Linked DNA regions of Pyxidicoccus trucidator. The protein of the gene in region 2 interacts with the protein of the main gene of each other region in a pairwise test. Links are inferred from orthologs where the notes say so. Each region holds a gene or a part of one and is shown on either strand. Other genes may lie near its edges.

Region 1 (7,786 bases), on a different replicon or contig from region 2:
TTCTTCTCGATGCCCTCACCCACCTCGAAGCGGGTGAAGCGGCGGATGGCGACCTTCTCGCCAATCTTCGCGGCGCGCTCGGTGACCATCTCCCCGACCTTCTTCTTGTCGTCCTTCACCCAGGGCATGTCCACGAGGCACACGCGCTCGTAGAACTTCTCCATCTTCCCGACGAGGATCTTGTCCAGCATCGCCTCGGGCTTGCCCTGCTGCTTGAGCAGCTCGCGCTCGATTTCGCGCTCCTTGTCGAGGTTCTCGGTAGGAACCTCCTCGCGGCGGACGTACTTGGGGTTGGTCGCGGCGACCTGCATGGCCACGTCCTTCACCAGGTCCTGGAAGTCCGGGTTGCGGGCGACGAAGTCCGTCTCGCAGTTGACCTCGACGATGACGCCGATGCGGCCACCGTGGACGTAGGTGCCGATGATGCCCTCGGCCGCGACGCGGTCACCCTTGGAGGCGGCGCGGGAGATGCCCTTCTTGCGCAGCCACTCCTCGGCCTTCGTGAAGTCCCCGGCGCTCTCGGCGAGCGCCTTCTTGCAGTCCATCATGCCCGCGCCGGTCTTCTCGCGGAGCTCCTTCACCATCTGGGCGCTGACCTCAGCCATGTTCGTCTCCAGCCTCCACCACTACGAGGGCGCGGCGCGCCGGGCGGAGCATCGGGGTTTGAAAAAGGGGTACTGCGGTACACAGGAAACAGGGGCGGCCGGGTCGCAGCTGCGCCACCCGGCCGCCTTGAAACCGACGTGAGGGAGGGGGCGGCTACTCGGCCGCCGGCGTCTCGCCGCCCGCCTCGGCGGCCGGCTGCTCGGCGGCCGGCTGCTCGGCGGCGACGGGGGCGCCCTTCATCTCCACGAGCGGACCCCGGCGGTCGCCACCGCGGTCGCCGCCACGGTCACCACCACGGCCACCGCGGTCGTCACGGCGGTCGCCGCGGCGCGGGCCCCGGCGGTCGTCACGGCGGTCACCGCGGTCGTCACGGCCCTCACGCTCCTCCTGCTCGTCGCGCTCGGCGGCGCCGGACGCGCGGTAGCGCGCCGCACCCTCGAGGCACGCCTCGGCGATCTTCGAGGTGAAGAGCTTGATGGAGCGGATGGCGTCGTCGTTGCCCGGGATGACGAAGTCGATGCCGTCCGGGTCGCAGTTGGTGTCCACCAGGCCAATCACGGGGATGCCCAGGCGGCTCGCCTCGTGGATGGCGATGTGCTCCTTCTTCGGGTCGATGACGAAGACGCAGCGGGGCAGCTTCGACATCTCCTTCACGCCGCCCAGGTTCTTCTCCAGCTTCTCGCGCTCACGCTCGAGCTGGGCGACTTCCTTCTTCGGAAGCCGGTCGAAGGTGCCGTCCTCGGCCATCTTCTCCAGCGTCTTCAGGCGGTCGATGCCCTGCTTGATGGTCTTGAAGTTGGTCAGCGTGCCACCCAGCCAGCGGCTGGTGACGAAGAACTGACCGGCGCGCGCGGCCTCCTCGCGGATGACGTCCTGCGCCTGCTTCTTGGTGCCCACGAAGAGCACCGAGCCGCCCCGCGCCGTGATGTCCGCCACGAAGCGGAACGCGGAACGGGCCATCGTCACCGTCTTCTGCAGGTCGATGATGTAGATGCCGTTACGCGCGCCGAAGATGTAGGGCTTCATCTTCGGGTTCCAGCGCTTCGTCTGGTGGCCGAAGTGAACACCGGCCTCCAGGAGCTGCCGCATCGTGATGCCGCTGGCTGCGGCCATCGCCTGGCCCTGCGTCTGCGTGTCCTGCGTTTCCATGTGAGTCTCTCTCCGGTTGGTTTCCGCCACGCTCGCCAAGCTCCAGTCGTGACAACCGGGAGGGAGTCCCCTCCGAAGAGGGCCCCCCACTCACGGAAGCACCGGCGACCGGCACGAGCGTGTGTGTAGTGGGTGCTGCCTGCTACCAGGGGTGTAATACCCCCGACCCCATACCCAGGGGCGGGGGGTCCTTAACAGAACCCTTCCGGGCGGCGCAAGCTTCACGGCGCCCCCCGTCCAGGCACGGACGGGCCGTGCCCGCCCGGCTGACGTCCAGGCCCCTGCCCTGCCCCGAAAGGACCACCGGCGCGACCGCCGCCCCCTCGGAGGGAGTGGCGCCGCGCCGGCGTCCTGCCTGCTGGCCGTGTAGGGAAGCGAGCGCCTAGACGCTGGCCTCCGCGGCGCCGTGGCACTTCTTGTACTTCCGGCCGCTGCCGCACGGGCAGGGGTCGTTGCGGCCCACGGCGGGCTTGTCGGACTTCGCGGCCTGAGGCCGGGCCGTGGCGGCGACAGAGGCCTCGTCCAGCTTGCCGTCCGCCGTGCCGCGCCCCTCCACCGCCCGCTTCTGCTGCTGGGCGAGCTGGCGCTGGATGCGGGCGGCCTCCTCCGCGGCGCTCGTCGCGGAGCGGGGCTGCACGTGCATGAGCTGGGTGACGAACTGCGCCTTGATGGCGGAGAGCATCTGGATGAAGCCCTGGTAGCCCTCCTTCTTGTACTCCTGCTTCGGGTCCTTCTGGCCGTAGCCGCGCAGGCCGATGCCCTGGCGCAGGTGGTCCATGGCCAGCAGGTGGTCCTTCCAGAGCCGGTCGATGGTCGCCAGGTAGTTGTACTGGAGGAAGCGCATGAAGTTCTCGCCGAACTCCTCCTCGCGCGCCTGGAAGACCTTCTCCGCCGCCTTGTAGATGTGCTCCTGGAGCTCCTCGCGGCTGCCCACGCCCTCGAAGCCCATCTCCAGGCCGAAGGTCTCCTTCACGCCCTGGGTGAGCGCCGCCATGTCCCAGCCGTCCACGCCCTTGGTGGGCGCGTACGTGTCCGTGAGGGACACGATGACGTCCTCCATGGAGTCCAGGATGAGCTCCTTGAAGTCCGCCCAGCTCACCGTGCGCTCGGAGCGGGACTTCACGCGCGTCTTGGGGTCCTCCGTGTACTCAATCAGGGGGACGCCCGCACCCGCGGCCAGCACCTGCCGGCGCAGCTTGTAGATGGTGCGGCGCTGCTGGTTCATCACGTCGTCGTACTCGAGCAGGTTCTTGCGGATGTCGAAGTTGTGGCCCTCGACGCGCTTCTGGGCGCCCTCGATGGCCCGCGACAGCCACACGTGCTCGATGACCTCGCCCTCCTCCATGCCCAGCCGCTCCATCAGGCCCTGGATGCGCTCGGACCCGAAGATGCGCATCAGGTCGTCCTCGAGCGACAGGAAGAAGCGGCTGGCGCCCGGGTCACCCTGGCGGCCGGCGCGGCCACGCAGCTGGTTGTCCACGCGGCGCGACTCGTGGCGCTCGGTGCCGATGATGAACAGGCCGCCGGCCGCCATCACCTCCTCGCGCTCCTTCTTCGTCTGCTCCTCCAGCTTCACCTTCGCGTCGGCGAGCTGCTTCTCCCAGTCCGCCAGCGCCTGCTGGTAGCCCGTCAAATCCAGGGGCTGCCCGTCCACGGGCGCCTGGGTGGGAGGCTCCGGCGGCGGCCCCATGGACGCCTTGGCGAGCACCTCGGCGTTGCCGCCCAGGAGGATGTCCGTGCCACGGCCGGCCATGTTGGTGGAGATGGTGACGGCGCCCTTGCGGCCCGCCTGCGCGACGATGTCCGCCTCGCGCGAGTGCTGCTTGGCGTTGAGGACGTTGTGGGGGATGCCGCGCTTCTTGAGGAAGTTGCCCACCACCTCGCTCTTCGCGATGGACACCGTGCCCACCAGCACCGGCTGCCCGTTCTTGTGCAGCTCGGCGATCTGCTCCGCCACCGCCTCGAACTTCTCCCGCTCCGTCTTGTAGACCACGTCCTGCAGGTCCTTGCGGACGTTGTTGCGGTTGGTGGGGATGACGCGGACGTCCAGGTTGTAGATCTTCGCGAACTCCTCCGCCTCGGTGTCCGCGGTGCCCGTCATGCCGGACAGCTTGGAGTACATGCGGAAGTAGTTCTGGAACGAGATGGTCGCCAGCGTCTGGTTCTCGTTCTCGATCTTCACGCCCTCCTTGGCCTCAATGGCCTGGTGGAGGCCGTCGGACCAGCGGCGTCCCGGCATCTGCCGGCCGGTGAACTCGTCGACGATGACGACCTCGCCGTCCTTCACGACGTAGTCCTTGTCGCGCTTGTAGAGCGTGTGCGCGCGCAGGGCCTGCTCGACGTGGTGGAGCGTCTCGATTTCGCCCGGGTCGTACAGGTTGCCCACGCTCAGCCGCTTCTGGAGCTTCTCGATGCCGTCGTCCGTGAGGGACACGGCGCGGTGCTTCTCGTCCAGGGTGTAGTCCTGGTCCGGCACCATCCCGGGGATGACCTGGTCCACCCGGTAGTACTTGTCGGTGCTGTCCTCGGTGGGCCCGGAGATGATGAGCGGGGTGCGGGCCTCGTCGATGAGGATGGAGTCCACCTCGTCGACAATCGCGTAGTTCAGCTCGCGCTGGACGTAGTCCTGCAGGCGGAACTTCATGTTGTCGCGCAGGTAGTCGAAGCCGAACTCGTTGTTCTGCCCGTAGGTGATGTCCGAGCGGTACGCCTCCTGCCGCTGCTTGTCCGTCAGCTCATGGAGGACACAGCCGGTGGTCATGCCCAGGAAGCGGTAGACGCGCCCCATCCACTCCGCGTCGCGGCGGGCGAGGTAGTCGTTCACCGTCACCACGTGCACGCCACGGCCGGACAGCGCGTTGAGGTACGTGGGCAGCGTCGCGGTCAGCGTCTTGCCTTCACCGGTGCGCATCTCCGCGATGCAGCCCTGGTGGAGGAACATGCCGCCGATGAGCTGCACGTCGTAGTGGCGCTGGCCGATGACACGGCGCGCCGCCTCGCGGGTGAGGGCGAAGGCCTCGAACAGCAGGTCGTCCAGCGAGCGGCCGTTCTGCACCTCCTGCCGCATCCGGGCCGTCTCCGAGACGAAGTCCTCGTCCTTGAGGGCCCGCATCCGGGTCTCCAGCTCGTTGACCCGGCCTACCTTCCCATGGGCCTTCTTGAGCTCGCGCTCATTCTTGGTCCCGATGAGTTTCTTCAGCGTCCATTCGATCATTCGGTCGACTCTCTCGCCGGAGAATCCTCGAAGGACGGCGGCGAGTGAAGGGAAATCCCAGGAGGTGTAAGGGAGAACCGGTTGAAAACCACGAGCGACCCCCGAAACTTCCACTTGGCCGGTCGCCGTACACGCAGCGGCTCACAGTAAAGCGGAACCGAGCACACGCAATGTCCCCCACACGAAATCAACGCCGCGGAGCGGGCCGCCCCTCCGCGAAGCAACCCTCCCGCCGGCCCGGCCGCTCCGCTCCGCCCAGGGGACGTCAGGGACCTGCCCCCCGGGGCACCCAGGGCACCGCCTCCCGGTCCCCCCAGGGCCCGTCTTCCCGAGGCCCCCAGGGCCCGTCTTCCCGAGGCCCCCAGGGCCCGTCTTCCCGAGGCCCCCAGAGCACCGCCGTGTCGGGTGGCCCGCCTGCACACGCCGCGCCGCCTGCTCCCCGGGTCCCACCCCGGGCCCGCGTCCCACCCATCCCCGCACAGACGCTGGCCGCCCGGCCGGGGCACTGGCTGTGGACCTGCCGTGCGGGCTTCGAGCCCCACCTCTACGAGGAGCTGGAGTGGGCGGGCGCCCATCCCCGCCTGCTGGGCGAAGCGCTGGTGGAGAGCGAGGCCGTTGGCGGCCTGGCTCCCGCCTTCGCCCGGGCGGGCTACCGGGTGGCCGTCTCCCTGACGGCGAGCACGCCTGACGACATCGCCGAGGCCGCGGCCAGGACTGTCCGGGCCCTCGCCGGCCGGGCGCCCTGGGTGGTGCAGGCCTTCACCCCGGACACGCCGCGCGGCAACACGCTGACGGCGCCCGCGGAGGCGCTGGAGGCGGCCGTGCGCGCGCGACTCCCCTCGGAGCGGCTGGTGGACGACGCGCAGCGGGCGCGCGAGGCGGGGGCCGTGCTGGTGGGGCTGTGCGTGGCACCGGACGGGGTGACGGTGGTGGGCACGGTGCCGGCGAGCGAGGCGCTGTCGCTGGCGGCGGGCGGGCGGCGGCGCATGAAGCGCGCGGGCGAGTCTCCCTCGCGCGCGGCCATGAAGCTGGAGGAGGCGCTGGACGGGCTGGCCTTCGAGCCCGGGCGCGGAGACGTCTGCGTGGACCTGGGCGCGGCGCCGGGCGGGTGGACGCAGCGGCTGGTGGCGCGTGGGGCGAGGGTGGTGGCGGTGGACCCGGCGAAGCTCATGCCCGAGCTGGCCGCCAACCGCCGCGTGACGCACGTGCAGGAGAGCGCCTTCGCCTACGCACCCGAGGAGCCGGTGGACTGGCTCTTCTGCGACATGGCGTGGCGCCCGCTGGAGGTGGCGCAGCTGCTGGCGAAGTGGGGCCGCAAGGGCTGGGCCCGGCAGCTGGTGGCCAACATCAAGCTGCCGATGAAGGACAAGAACCCGATGCTGCTGCGCGTGCGCCAGACACTGACGAAGGAGGGAGGCTGGGAGGGCCTCGTCGTCCGGCAGCTCTACCATGACCGGGACGAGGTGACGGTGACGGCCCACCGCATGAAGTGAAGCGCCTGCGCCGGGCCCCGCGACGCGCTACACAAGGGGAAAGATGCCCTACCCGCTCGACGACGCCACCGCCACCGCCCTCATCGCCCTCCACCCGTGGGTGCTGCAGCGCCACCGGGAGGCGCCCGTGCAGGCCGCCGTGGAGGTGCTCCTCCAGGCCGAGCAGGCCCGTCGGGGCCACCCGGACGCGAAGACGGGGGCCCTCCAGGTCCCCGCCCTCACCCAGGGCAGCCTCCTCAAGGAGGAGTACGACTTGTCCACGCACGCCCACCATGACGGGTGGCGCGTGGGCGCCGTCATCGCCGACGTGCAGGGGATGATTCACGTCAACGCCCGCTTCGGCTTCCCCACCGGGGACGCGGTGCTGCGCGCCACGGCCGAGTCCCTGGCCGCGCAGTACCCGGGGGCGAAGGTGCTCCGCCTGCACCCGGACTGCCTCGCCGCGCTGCTGGTGCCCACCTCTCAGCTCACCGTGAGCGAGGACCTGGACGCCTCTACACGCGAGCGGCTGGCCCGCGACGTGCGCCGTGTGCTGCCCGAGGGCACTCCCGACGCGGACGTGCCGACGTGGACGGTGAGCCTGCTGGAGCTGACGGTGGACGCGCCCTCGCACTGGCAGGTGCTGGGGCCGCTGGTGTGGGCCGAGCTGGAGCGCACCCACGTCATGGTGCGCACCGGGCGCGCGAGCGGGCTGCAGCGTCGGCGCCTGCGGCTGGACGGCTTCGTCCCCGGGCCCGGCACGCTGTAGGCGACACACTCCGGCGCGAGCCCGAGGCTCAAGCGCCGGAGCGAAAGCCCTCGCTACTCCTCGAGGATGAACTTGCGCGGGTTCTGCGGGATGCCGTTGACGCGGACCTCATAGTGGAGGTGCGGTCCGGTGGAGCGGCCGGTGTTGCCCACCGCGGCGATGAGCGCTCCACGCTTCACCCGGTCGCCGGCCTTCACCAGCATCTTCGCCAAGTGGCCGTAGCGCGTCTTGATGCCGTAGCCGTGGTCGATGACGAGCACGTTGCCGTAGCCGCCCTCGAGGCCCGCGAAGACCACCGTGCCGTCCGACGGGGAGTAGATTTCCTTCCCGTGCGGCGCAGCGATGTCGATGCCGGCGTGCATGACGCGGTCGGCGGTGTACGGGTCCAGACGCGAGCCGAAGTCACTCGTCACCCAGCCGCGCGCGGGCCAGACGGACGGCGTGGAGGCCAGCAGCGACTTCTGGTCCTGGAAGTACGCCTGCAGCTCCTGGAGGCTCTGCTCCTGGCGGGTGGCCTCGGCGCTCAGCCTGTCCAGCCGCCCCAGGAGCGCCTTGGGCGTCTCCGTGGTGGTGAGC
Region 2 (7,416 bases):
GCCTCGGCCGGTGTCGCACGCGGACAGCACCACCAGCTGGGTGCCCCATAGGTTGAGGCCCGCCAGCTCCAGCGCCGTCACCAGCGCGCTGTCAGAAGGAGCGTCGGCGGGACTGGCGCTGGAGGGTGCCGGAGCGCCCGCGCCAGCGAGGACGAGGCCGGAGCGCAGCAGGGGGTCTGGAAGGCTCGGTGCCAGGGAGTCCTCGCCCAGTGCTCCGAACTGGCCCACTGCGCGGGAGTCCGGGGGCCCGGGCGCGTCCTCCAGGAAGAAGCCATGGGTGGCCAGGTGGAGGATGCCAGGGGGAGGCAGCTGGAGCAGCCGCTCCTTGGTGGCCTCCGCGCCCAGGAAGAGCTCGGCCTGGGGCAGCAGGCGTTTGATGCTCTCGGCCTCCTGGCGGGTGCCGGGCAGCGGGGCGGGAGCCCACGCTCGCGACGCCAGGTCCGCACGCAGCGTGGAGGAGGAGCGCGCACCAGGGAGGGAGCGCGCCGCCAGCATGGAAGTGTCCCCCTTGGAAGGAGGCAGTGCTGGAAGCACAGCACTGAAGTCCGGGTCGGCGAGGACGACCACGGAGTCTGGGGCGTTGCTCTCCTGGGGGCGCGGCAGCAGGTTCCTTCCCGAGGGGAGGTAGGTGAAGTCGAAGGCGTCCACGAGGAACTCGTGGCCATCGTGCAGCGCGGCGAAGGGCACCAGGGCGAGCTGGCCGTCCGGCGAGAGGAACAGGCGGCGGGTATTGCCCAGCAGCGGCAGCAGGGGCTGGAAGGCGAGCTGGTAGAGCGCCTGGGCGGGAACCCGAAAGTTGGCGTCGCGGGTGGCCAGCGCGTCTCGCAAGTGTGAGGCGGCAAGGTCGATGGACTCGGCGGGGCCCAGATCCTGGAAGTGGATGGTGGCGTCAGGGAAGAGCACCAGCGCCAGGTAGCGCAACTGGCTGGGACGCGGAGACGTGGGCGTACCGGGCTCGAGCACCAGCGGGCGGTCCTCGTAGGTGATGAACTCGACGAGGGCCGCGTCGCCGGGAAGAGACGTGGCGACCCGGTCGACAATCTCCGCGGGAGCCGGCAGCGAGGCCAGCTCACGCAGCGGGGCGGAGCGCCGGGCCAGGTCGGCTTCGAGGGCGGCGGCCTGCCCGGAGAGCTCTTCGAGGCGCTGTTGGTGGGCGGGCAGGGGCAGCGAGCCGGGGCCCTGGAGTGACAGCTGCGCCAGCTGGGTGCGCAGCCGCCCCAGCTGCTCGAAGATGTCGCGCTCCTTCTCACCGAGGCTCCGGTAGACGGCGCGAGAGATGTCGGCGCTCTCCTCGACGGAGCGGCCCTTGAGAAGGAGCGCGGCGCCAAGGGCCAGGCGCCTGACGCTCGCGTCGCCGGGATGGGCGCGCAGCAGCGCATAGAGTCGCTCCTCGTCTGAGCGCAGATGCTGGAGGAAGCTGGCCAGACGCGACTCGGAGAAGACGAGCGCCTCCTGACGCAGGCGTTGCTCGGACAGGGTAAAGGCACGGGAGAACAGCGCCAGGGCCTCGGCGAGGTCATGCTGGGCCAGACGGGCCACGGCGAGGTGGTTGAGCGTGGCGGCGACGCTGGGATGGTTCTTGCCGTGAGTCGCTTCCAGAATGGCGAGCGCGCGCTCATGGAGCGGACTGGACCGGCCGTACAACCCCTGGGCCGCATAAAGGCCGGCAAGGTTGTTGAGTGAGAAGGCGACGCCGCGATGGTTCTTGCCCAGGGAGGCTTCCATGATGGCCAGCGCACGCGCGTAGAACGGCGCGGCGCGGCGATAGGCCCCCTGGGCCTGATAGACGTTGGCGAGACCGATGAGCGACCTGGCAACGTAGGGATGGCTCTTGCCGCGGCGCGCCTCCAGACTCGTCAGCGCGCGCGTGTAGAGCGGCTCGGACTGGCCGTACAACCCCTGGGCCCCGTAGAGGTCGCCGAGGGTGATGAGCGAGTCGGCGACGACGGGATGGTCCTTGTCCAAGGCAGCTTCATCAATGGCCAGCACGCGCGCGTAGAGAGGCCCGGCCCGGCCGTACAACCCCTGGGCCATGTAGAGGGTGGCGAGGTCGAAGAGCGACTCGGCGACGGCGAAGTGGTTCCCGCCCAGGGTCGACTCCTGAATGGTGAGCGCGCGATGCAGGAGCGGCTCGGCACGGCCATACAACCCCTGCTCCACGTAGAGTCTCCCGAGCCTGCCGAGCGATTGGGCGACGAGCGGGTGGCCCTTGCCGAGGGCCATTTCCCGAATGGCCAGCGCGCGTCGAAGAAGCGGCTCGCCACGAACAAACAAACCCAGACCCGAGTAGTTGCTGGCGAGGCTGGTGAGCGAGCTGGCGACATCCGGAGGGTTTTCGCCGAGAACCGCTTCGCGAATGGCCAGGGAGCGCTCGTCGAGCGGCCCGGCACGAGCGTAGAACCCTTGCTGCACGTAGAGCCTGGCGAGGCCCGTGAGCGACTGAGCGACGTCCGGATGGTTCTTTCCGAGAACCGCTTCCCGTATCGCCAGCGCGCGCACATGGAGTGACTCGGCACGAGCGAGCAATCCCTGACCCGAGTAGAGCCTGGCGAGGTTGAAGAGCGTTTGAGCGACGTCCGGATGGTGCTGGCCGAGCGCCGCTTCCCGTATCGGGAGCGCGCGCTGAAGGAGCGGCTCGGCTAGCGCGTACAGCTGCTGGGTCAGGTAGAGGGCGGCGAGGTCGTTGAGCGACTCGGCGACAAGGGGATGGCTCTTGCCGAGGGCTGATTCCCGAATGGCCAGCGCACGCAAGTAGAGCGGCGCGGCGCGGCCGTACAACCCCTGGGCCAGGTAGAGGGTGGCGAGGGTGTTGAGCGTTTGAGCGACCTCCGGGTGGCGCGCGCCCAGGGCCGCTTCCCGAATCGCGAGCGCTCGCTGAAGGAGCGGCTCGGCTCGGGCGGACTCCCCCCGAAGCAGCTGATGCCCCCCGAGCCAGTCCAGAGACCGGGCGACGTCGGGATGGGCGCCCCCGAGCACTGCCTCGCGCAGCGCCAGCGCCTGCTCTCCCCTCGCGAGCGCCTCCGCGTACTGGCCCGCCTCCCAGTACGTGTTCGCCTCGTCGAAAGCCGTCTGCGCCTCCCGCAGCCGCGCCACCGGGGAGTCCTCCCCGTCCGCCGCGCCTGCCGCACAGCACAGCAGCACCGCCAGCATCCACCCGCGAACCCGCCGCATGTCCGCTCCTGGAGCCTGTCCGGGTTCGACTTCCCGGCCGTGACAGCTCACCCAGGCGGATAGAGCCGATGACCCGGAGAATCATGCAGGCGGGCCAGAGGAATCCGGATCGGAGCAGGAGGTAGCACGGAAGATCCGGCGGCCCACTGGGGCACATCGGCAGGACACACCGAGCCCTGAAACGACAAAGGCCCCCGAGTCTTTCGACTCGGAGGCCTTTATCGGAGTGCCCAAGGCGGGATTCGAACCCGCACACCTTGCGGCGCCAGCCCCTCAAGCTGGTGTGTCTACCAGTTCCACCACCTGGGCATTTGCTGCGCGCTCCATCTACCGAACCTCACCGACTCACGCAACGACAATTTCAACCAACGCGTGAGCCGGGCTCTTCCTGACGCCTACTGCGCCGGAGCGGGAGCAGGCGGCGCGGACGTCGGCGCCGCCGCACCCTCGGAGGGCGTAGGCGGAACGGGCGTCTCACCGCGCGGCTGCTCCATGCTGCCAGGAGCTGCGGGCGTCGTCGCACCCGGGGTCGCCGGAGCCGTCTGCGCCGGAGGCGCGGCAACCGAGCCGCCAGCCGCCACCGAGGAGCGCAGCCCCACGAAGGACAGGCCGAGCGACGTGAAGAAGAAGAGCGCCGCGAAGACGCCCGTGAGCTTGCTCAGGAAGGTCACCGCACCGCGACCGCCGAAGGCGCTCGTGGCCGCGCCGCCGCCGAGGGCCGAGCCCATGCCGGCGTCCTTACCGGGCTGCAGCAGGATGACGAAGATCATGAACACGCAAACGATGACGTGCACGATCGTGACGAAGGTCAGCATGGGAGGTCTTCCAGACGTTCCGTGAGAAGGAGGCGCACCCTACACAAACTGGTGAACGGGTGACAACTTCTTCCGCCCACCCATTCCAGCTCCGGCCCCTCTTTAAGAGGCCGCCTTGACGATGGCCGCGAAGTCGGCCGCCTTGAGGCTGGCCCCGCCGACGAGCGCCCCATCCACGTCCGGCTGGCCCAGCAATTCCGCCGCGTTGTCCGGCTTCACGCTGCCGCCGTACTGGATGCGCACCCGCCCGGCCGTCTCCCCGTCGTACAGGCGTCCGAGCAGCGCCCGGATGGCCGCGTGGACCTCCTGCGCCTGCGCCGACGTGGCGTTGCGGCCCGTGCCGATGGCCCACACCGGCTCGTACGCCAGGACGAAGGTGGCCACGTCCTTCGCCTCGAACCCCGCCAGCGCCCCGCGCACCTGGCGCTCCACCACCTCGAGCGTCTGGTTCGCCTCGCGCTCCGCCAGCGTCTCGCCCACGCAGACGATGGGCGTCATCCCCGCCGCCCGCACCGCCCGGGCCCGCTTGTTCACCAGCTCGTCCGTGTCGCCGAAGAGCTGCCGGCGCTCGGAGTGCCCCACGATGACGTAGGCGCACCCCAGCTCCGCCAGCATCGGCGCGGACACCTCGCCGGTGAAGGCACCCGACGTCTCCCAGTGGCAGTTCTGCGCCGCCAACTGCAGCGGCGCGCCCTCCAGCGCCACGTGGAGCGGCTGCAGCGCGACGAACGTCGGCGCCAGCACCACCTCCACCGTGTCCCCCAGCGGGGCCACCAGCCCCCGCAGCTCGCGAACCAGGGCCAGTGCCTCGGGCACCGTCTTGTTCATCTTCCAGTTGCCGGCGACGATCTTCCGACGACGAGCAGCGGCGGCCATGTAACCCCCCAGGGGTGTAGGTACAGGTTGCGTTGCGGGTGCGCAGCCTACCGCGTTTCCAGCGCCTTGATACCCGGCAATTCACGCCCCTCAAGGAACTCCAGGGAGGCGCCGCCGCCGGTGGACACGTGGCTCATCTTGTCCGCGAAGCCCATCTGCTCCACGGCGGCCGCGCTGTCGCCACCGCCGATGACGGTGGTGGCCTGGGTGTTGATGGCCATGGCGGCGGCCACCGAGCGGGTGCCCTCCGCGAACTTGTTCACCTCGAAGAGGCCCATGGGCCCGTTCCACACCACGGTGCGCGCGTCGCGGATGTGCTGCGAGTAGATGGCGCGCGTCTTGGGGCCGATGTCCAGGCCCATCATGTCCGGAGGAATCGCGTTGTCCGGCGTCTCCTTCGCGACGCTGTTCTCCGTGAGCTCCGTGCCGACGATGTGGTCCACCGGCAGGACGAGCGGCACCTTCAGCCGCTGCGCCGCTTCCAGCATGCGCGTGGCCAGGGTCAGCTTGTCCCCCTCCACGCGGCTCTTGCCCACTTCGACGCCCTGCGCCTTGAGGAACGTGTAGGCCATGGCGCCGCCGATGAGCAGCGCATCCACCTTGGGCAGCAGGCTCTCGATGACCTTGATTTTGTCGCTCACCTTCGAGCCACCCAGGATGGCCACGAAGGGCTTCTCCGGGTTCTTGAGCACCTTGCCCAGGTACTCAATCTCCTTGCGCATCAGGAAGCCCGCCGCCCTCTCCTTCACGAAGGGCACCATGCCGGCGGTGGAGGCGTGGGCGCGGTGCGCGGTGCCGAAGGCGTCGTTGATGTAGACGTCGGCATTGGCGGCCAGTTCGCGGGCGAAGGCCTCGTCGTTGGCCTCCTCCTCCTTGTGGAAGCGGAGGTTCTCCAGGAGGACCACCTGGCCCTCCTTGAGCTCCTTCACCTGCTTCTTCACTCCGTCGCCAATGCAGTCATCCGTGAGGATGACCTCGTGCTTGCCGCCGAGCAGCTCGGCCAGCCGCACGGCGACCGGCTCGAGCGACAGCTTGGGGTCCGCGCCCTTGGGCCGGCCGAGGTGGGAGGCCAGGATGACCTTCCCGCCCATCTCCAGCGCTCGCCGGATGGTGGGCAGCGCCTCGCGGATGCGGGTGTCGTCCGTCACGCGCCGCCCCTCCAGCGGGACGTTGAAGTCCACGCGGATGAAGACACGCTTCCCGGTCAGCTGCAGGTCGTCGATGTAGCGGATCATCTCGGTCCTTCCCCTCTCGGTGCCCTTCAACGCCCTGGGACTAGACGCCCTTGGAAACGAGGAACTTCGCCGTGTCGACCATGCGGTTGGAGAAGCCCCACTCGTTGTCGTACCAGGCCATGACCTTCAGCATGTTGTCGCCCACCACGAAGCAGTTGGTGGAGTCGAAGATGGCCGAGTGCGGGTTGCCGTTGTAGTCCACGGACACCGTCTGCTCGTCGCTGAACTGGAGGATGCCCTTGAGCGCCCCGTCCGCGGCCTTGCGGTACGCCTCGATGACGGCCTCGGCGGTGACGGGCTTCTGGGTGTTCACCGTCAGGTCCACCAGCGACACGTTCGGGGTGGGCACGCGAACGGAGATGCCGTGCATCTTCCCCTTGAGCTGCGGAATCACCTCGCCGATGGCCTTCGCGGCGCCGGTGCTGGAGGGAATCATGGACAGCGCGGCGGCGCGGGCGCGGCGCATGTCGTCATGGGTGAGGTCCAGGATGCGCTGGTCGTTGGTGTAGCTGTGGACCGTGGTCATCAGGCCCTTCTCGATGCCGAAGTTGTCCACCAGCACCTTGGCGATGGGCGCCAGGCAGTTGGTGGTGCACGAGGCGTTCGAGACGACGTGGTGCTTGGCCGGGTCGTACTCGTTGTGGTTGATGCCGTAGGCGATGGTGATGTCCGGGCCCTTGGCCGGGGCGGAGATGATGACCTTCTTCGCGCCCGCCTTCAGGTGCTTCTCCGCGCCCTCGCGCGCGGTGAAGCGGCCGGTGCACTCCAGCACCACGTCCACGTTCATGGACTTCCAGGGCAGCACCGTCGGGTCCTTCTCGGCGGTGACGGCAATCTCCTTGCCGTCCACGACGATGCCCTTCTCGGTGGACTTCACCGTGCCCGGCCAGGTGCGGTGCACGGAGTCGTACTTGAACAGGTGCGCCAGCGCCGCGGGCTTGTCGAGGTCGTTGATGGCGACAATCTCGAGGTCCTCCTTGCGGCTCAGGGCAGCGCGCAGGATGCAGCGACCGATGCGACCGAAGCCATTGATGGCGATACGGGTAGCCATGTCCAAGTGTCTCCTTGCAGGGCGTGAGCGCGAGGCCCACGTGTCGTCACGTCAATTTCGAGGGCGCCGACCGTAGGCATCCGCACCCGCCGAGTCAACGCTTCGCGTCGCTCCCGCGACGGTGCGCACGCCGAAGCTGAACAATCACCCCGAGCAACAGCCAGAGCGCGGAGCCCGTTCCCCCTCCAGCCCCACAGCCGCAGCCGGAGTCACCGAGTGGATAGAACTGAGGCAGCTCCTCCAGCACGATGGGGGTGGGAGGAGGCGG

What was found.
Region 1: the proteins of secG (region 2) and secA interact in binary tests that used the Escherichia coli proteins (3 or more experiments, as listed by UniProt). The link is inferred for Pyxidicoccus trucidator from one-to-one orthologs.

The regions. Positions count from the first base shown.
Region 1 is NZ_JAAIXZ010000005.1:109,550-117,335, reverse strand. What follows is about bases 1,938-5,288. They hold secA (preprotein translocase subunit SecA), read right to left. Parts: upstream 4,970-5,288; coding sequence 2,138-4,969; downstream 1,938-2,137. In the rest of the region: tsf (translation elongation factor Ts), read right to left, coding at 1-605; rpsB (30S ribosomal protein S2), read right to left, coding at 760-1,755; 23S rRNA (cytidine(2498)-2'-O)-methyltransferase RlmM, read left to right, coding at 5,440-6,462; G4D85_RS16320 (GGDEF domain-containing protein), read left to right, coding at 6,506-7,210; G4D85_RS16315 (M23 family metallopeptidase), read right to left, coding at 7,264-7,786. UniProt on the Escherichia coli protein: Required for protein export, interacts with the SecYEG preprotein conducting channel.
Region 2 is NZ_JAAIXZ010000010.1:8,757-16,172, reverse strand. The notes cover bases 2,277-5,257. They hold secG (preprotein translocase subunit SecG), read right to left. Parts: upstream 3,987-5,257; coding sequence 3,567-3,986; downstream 2,277-3,566. Other genes in these bases: G4D85_RS26390 (phosphoglycerate kinase), read right to left, coding at 4,910-5,257; tpiA (triose-phosphate isomerase), read right to left, coding at 4,089-4,862; G4D85_RS26410 (CHAT domain-containing tetratricopeptide repeat protein), read right to left, coding at 2,277-3,171. In the rest of the region: more of G4D85_RS26410, read right to left, coding at 1-2,276; more of G4D85_RS26390, read right to left, coding at 5,258-6,097; gap (type I glyceraldehyde-3-phosphate dehydrogenase), read right to left, coding at 6,138-7,148; G4D85_RS26380 (golvesin C-terminal-like domain-containing protein), read right to left, coding at 7,243-7,416. UniProt on the Escherichia coli protein: Subunit of the protein translocation channel SecYEG. Overexpression of some hybrid proteins has been thought to jam the protein secretion apparatus resulting in cell death; while this may be true it also results in FtsH-mediated degradation of SecY.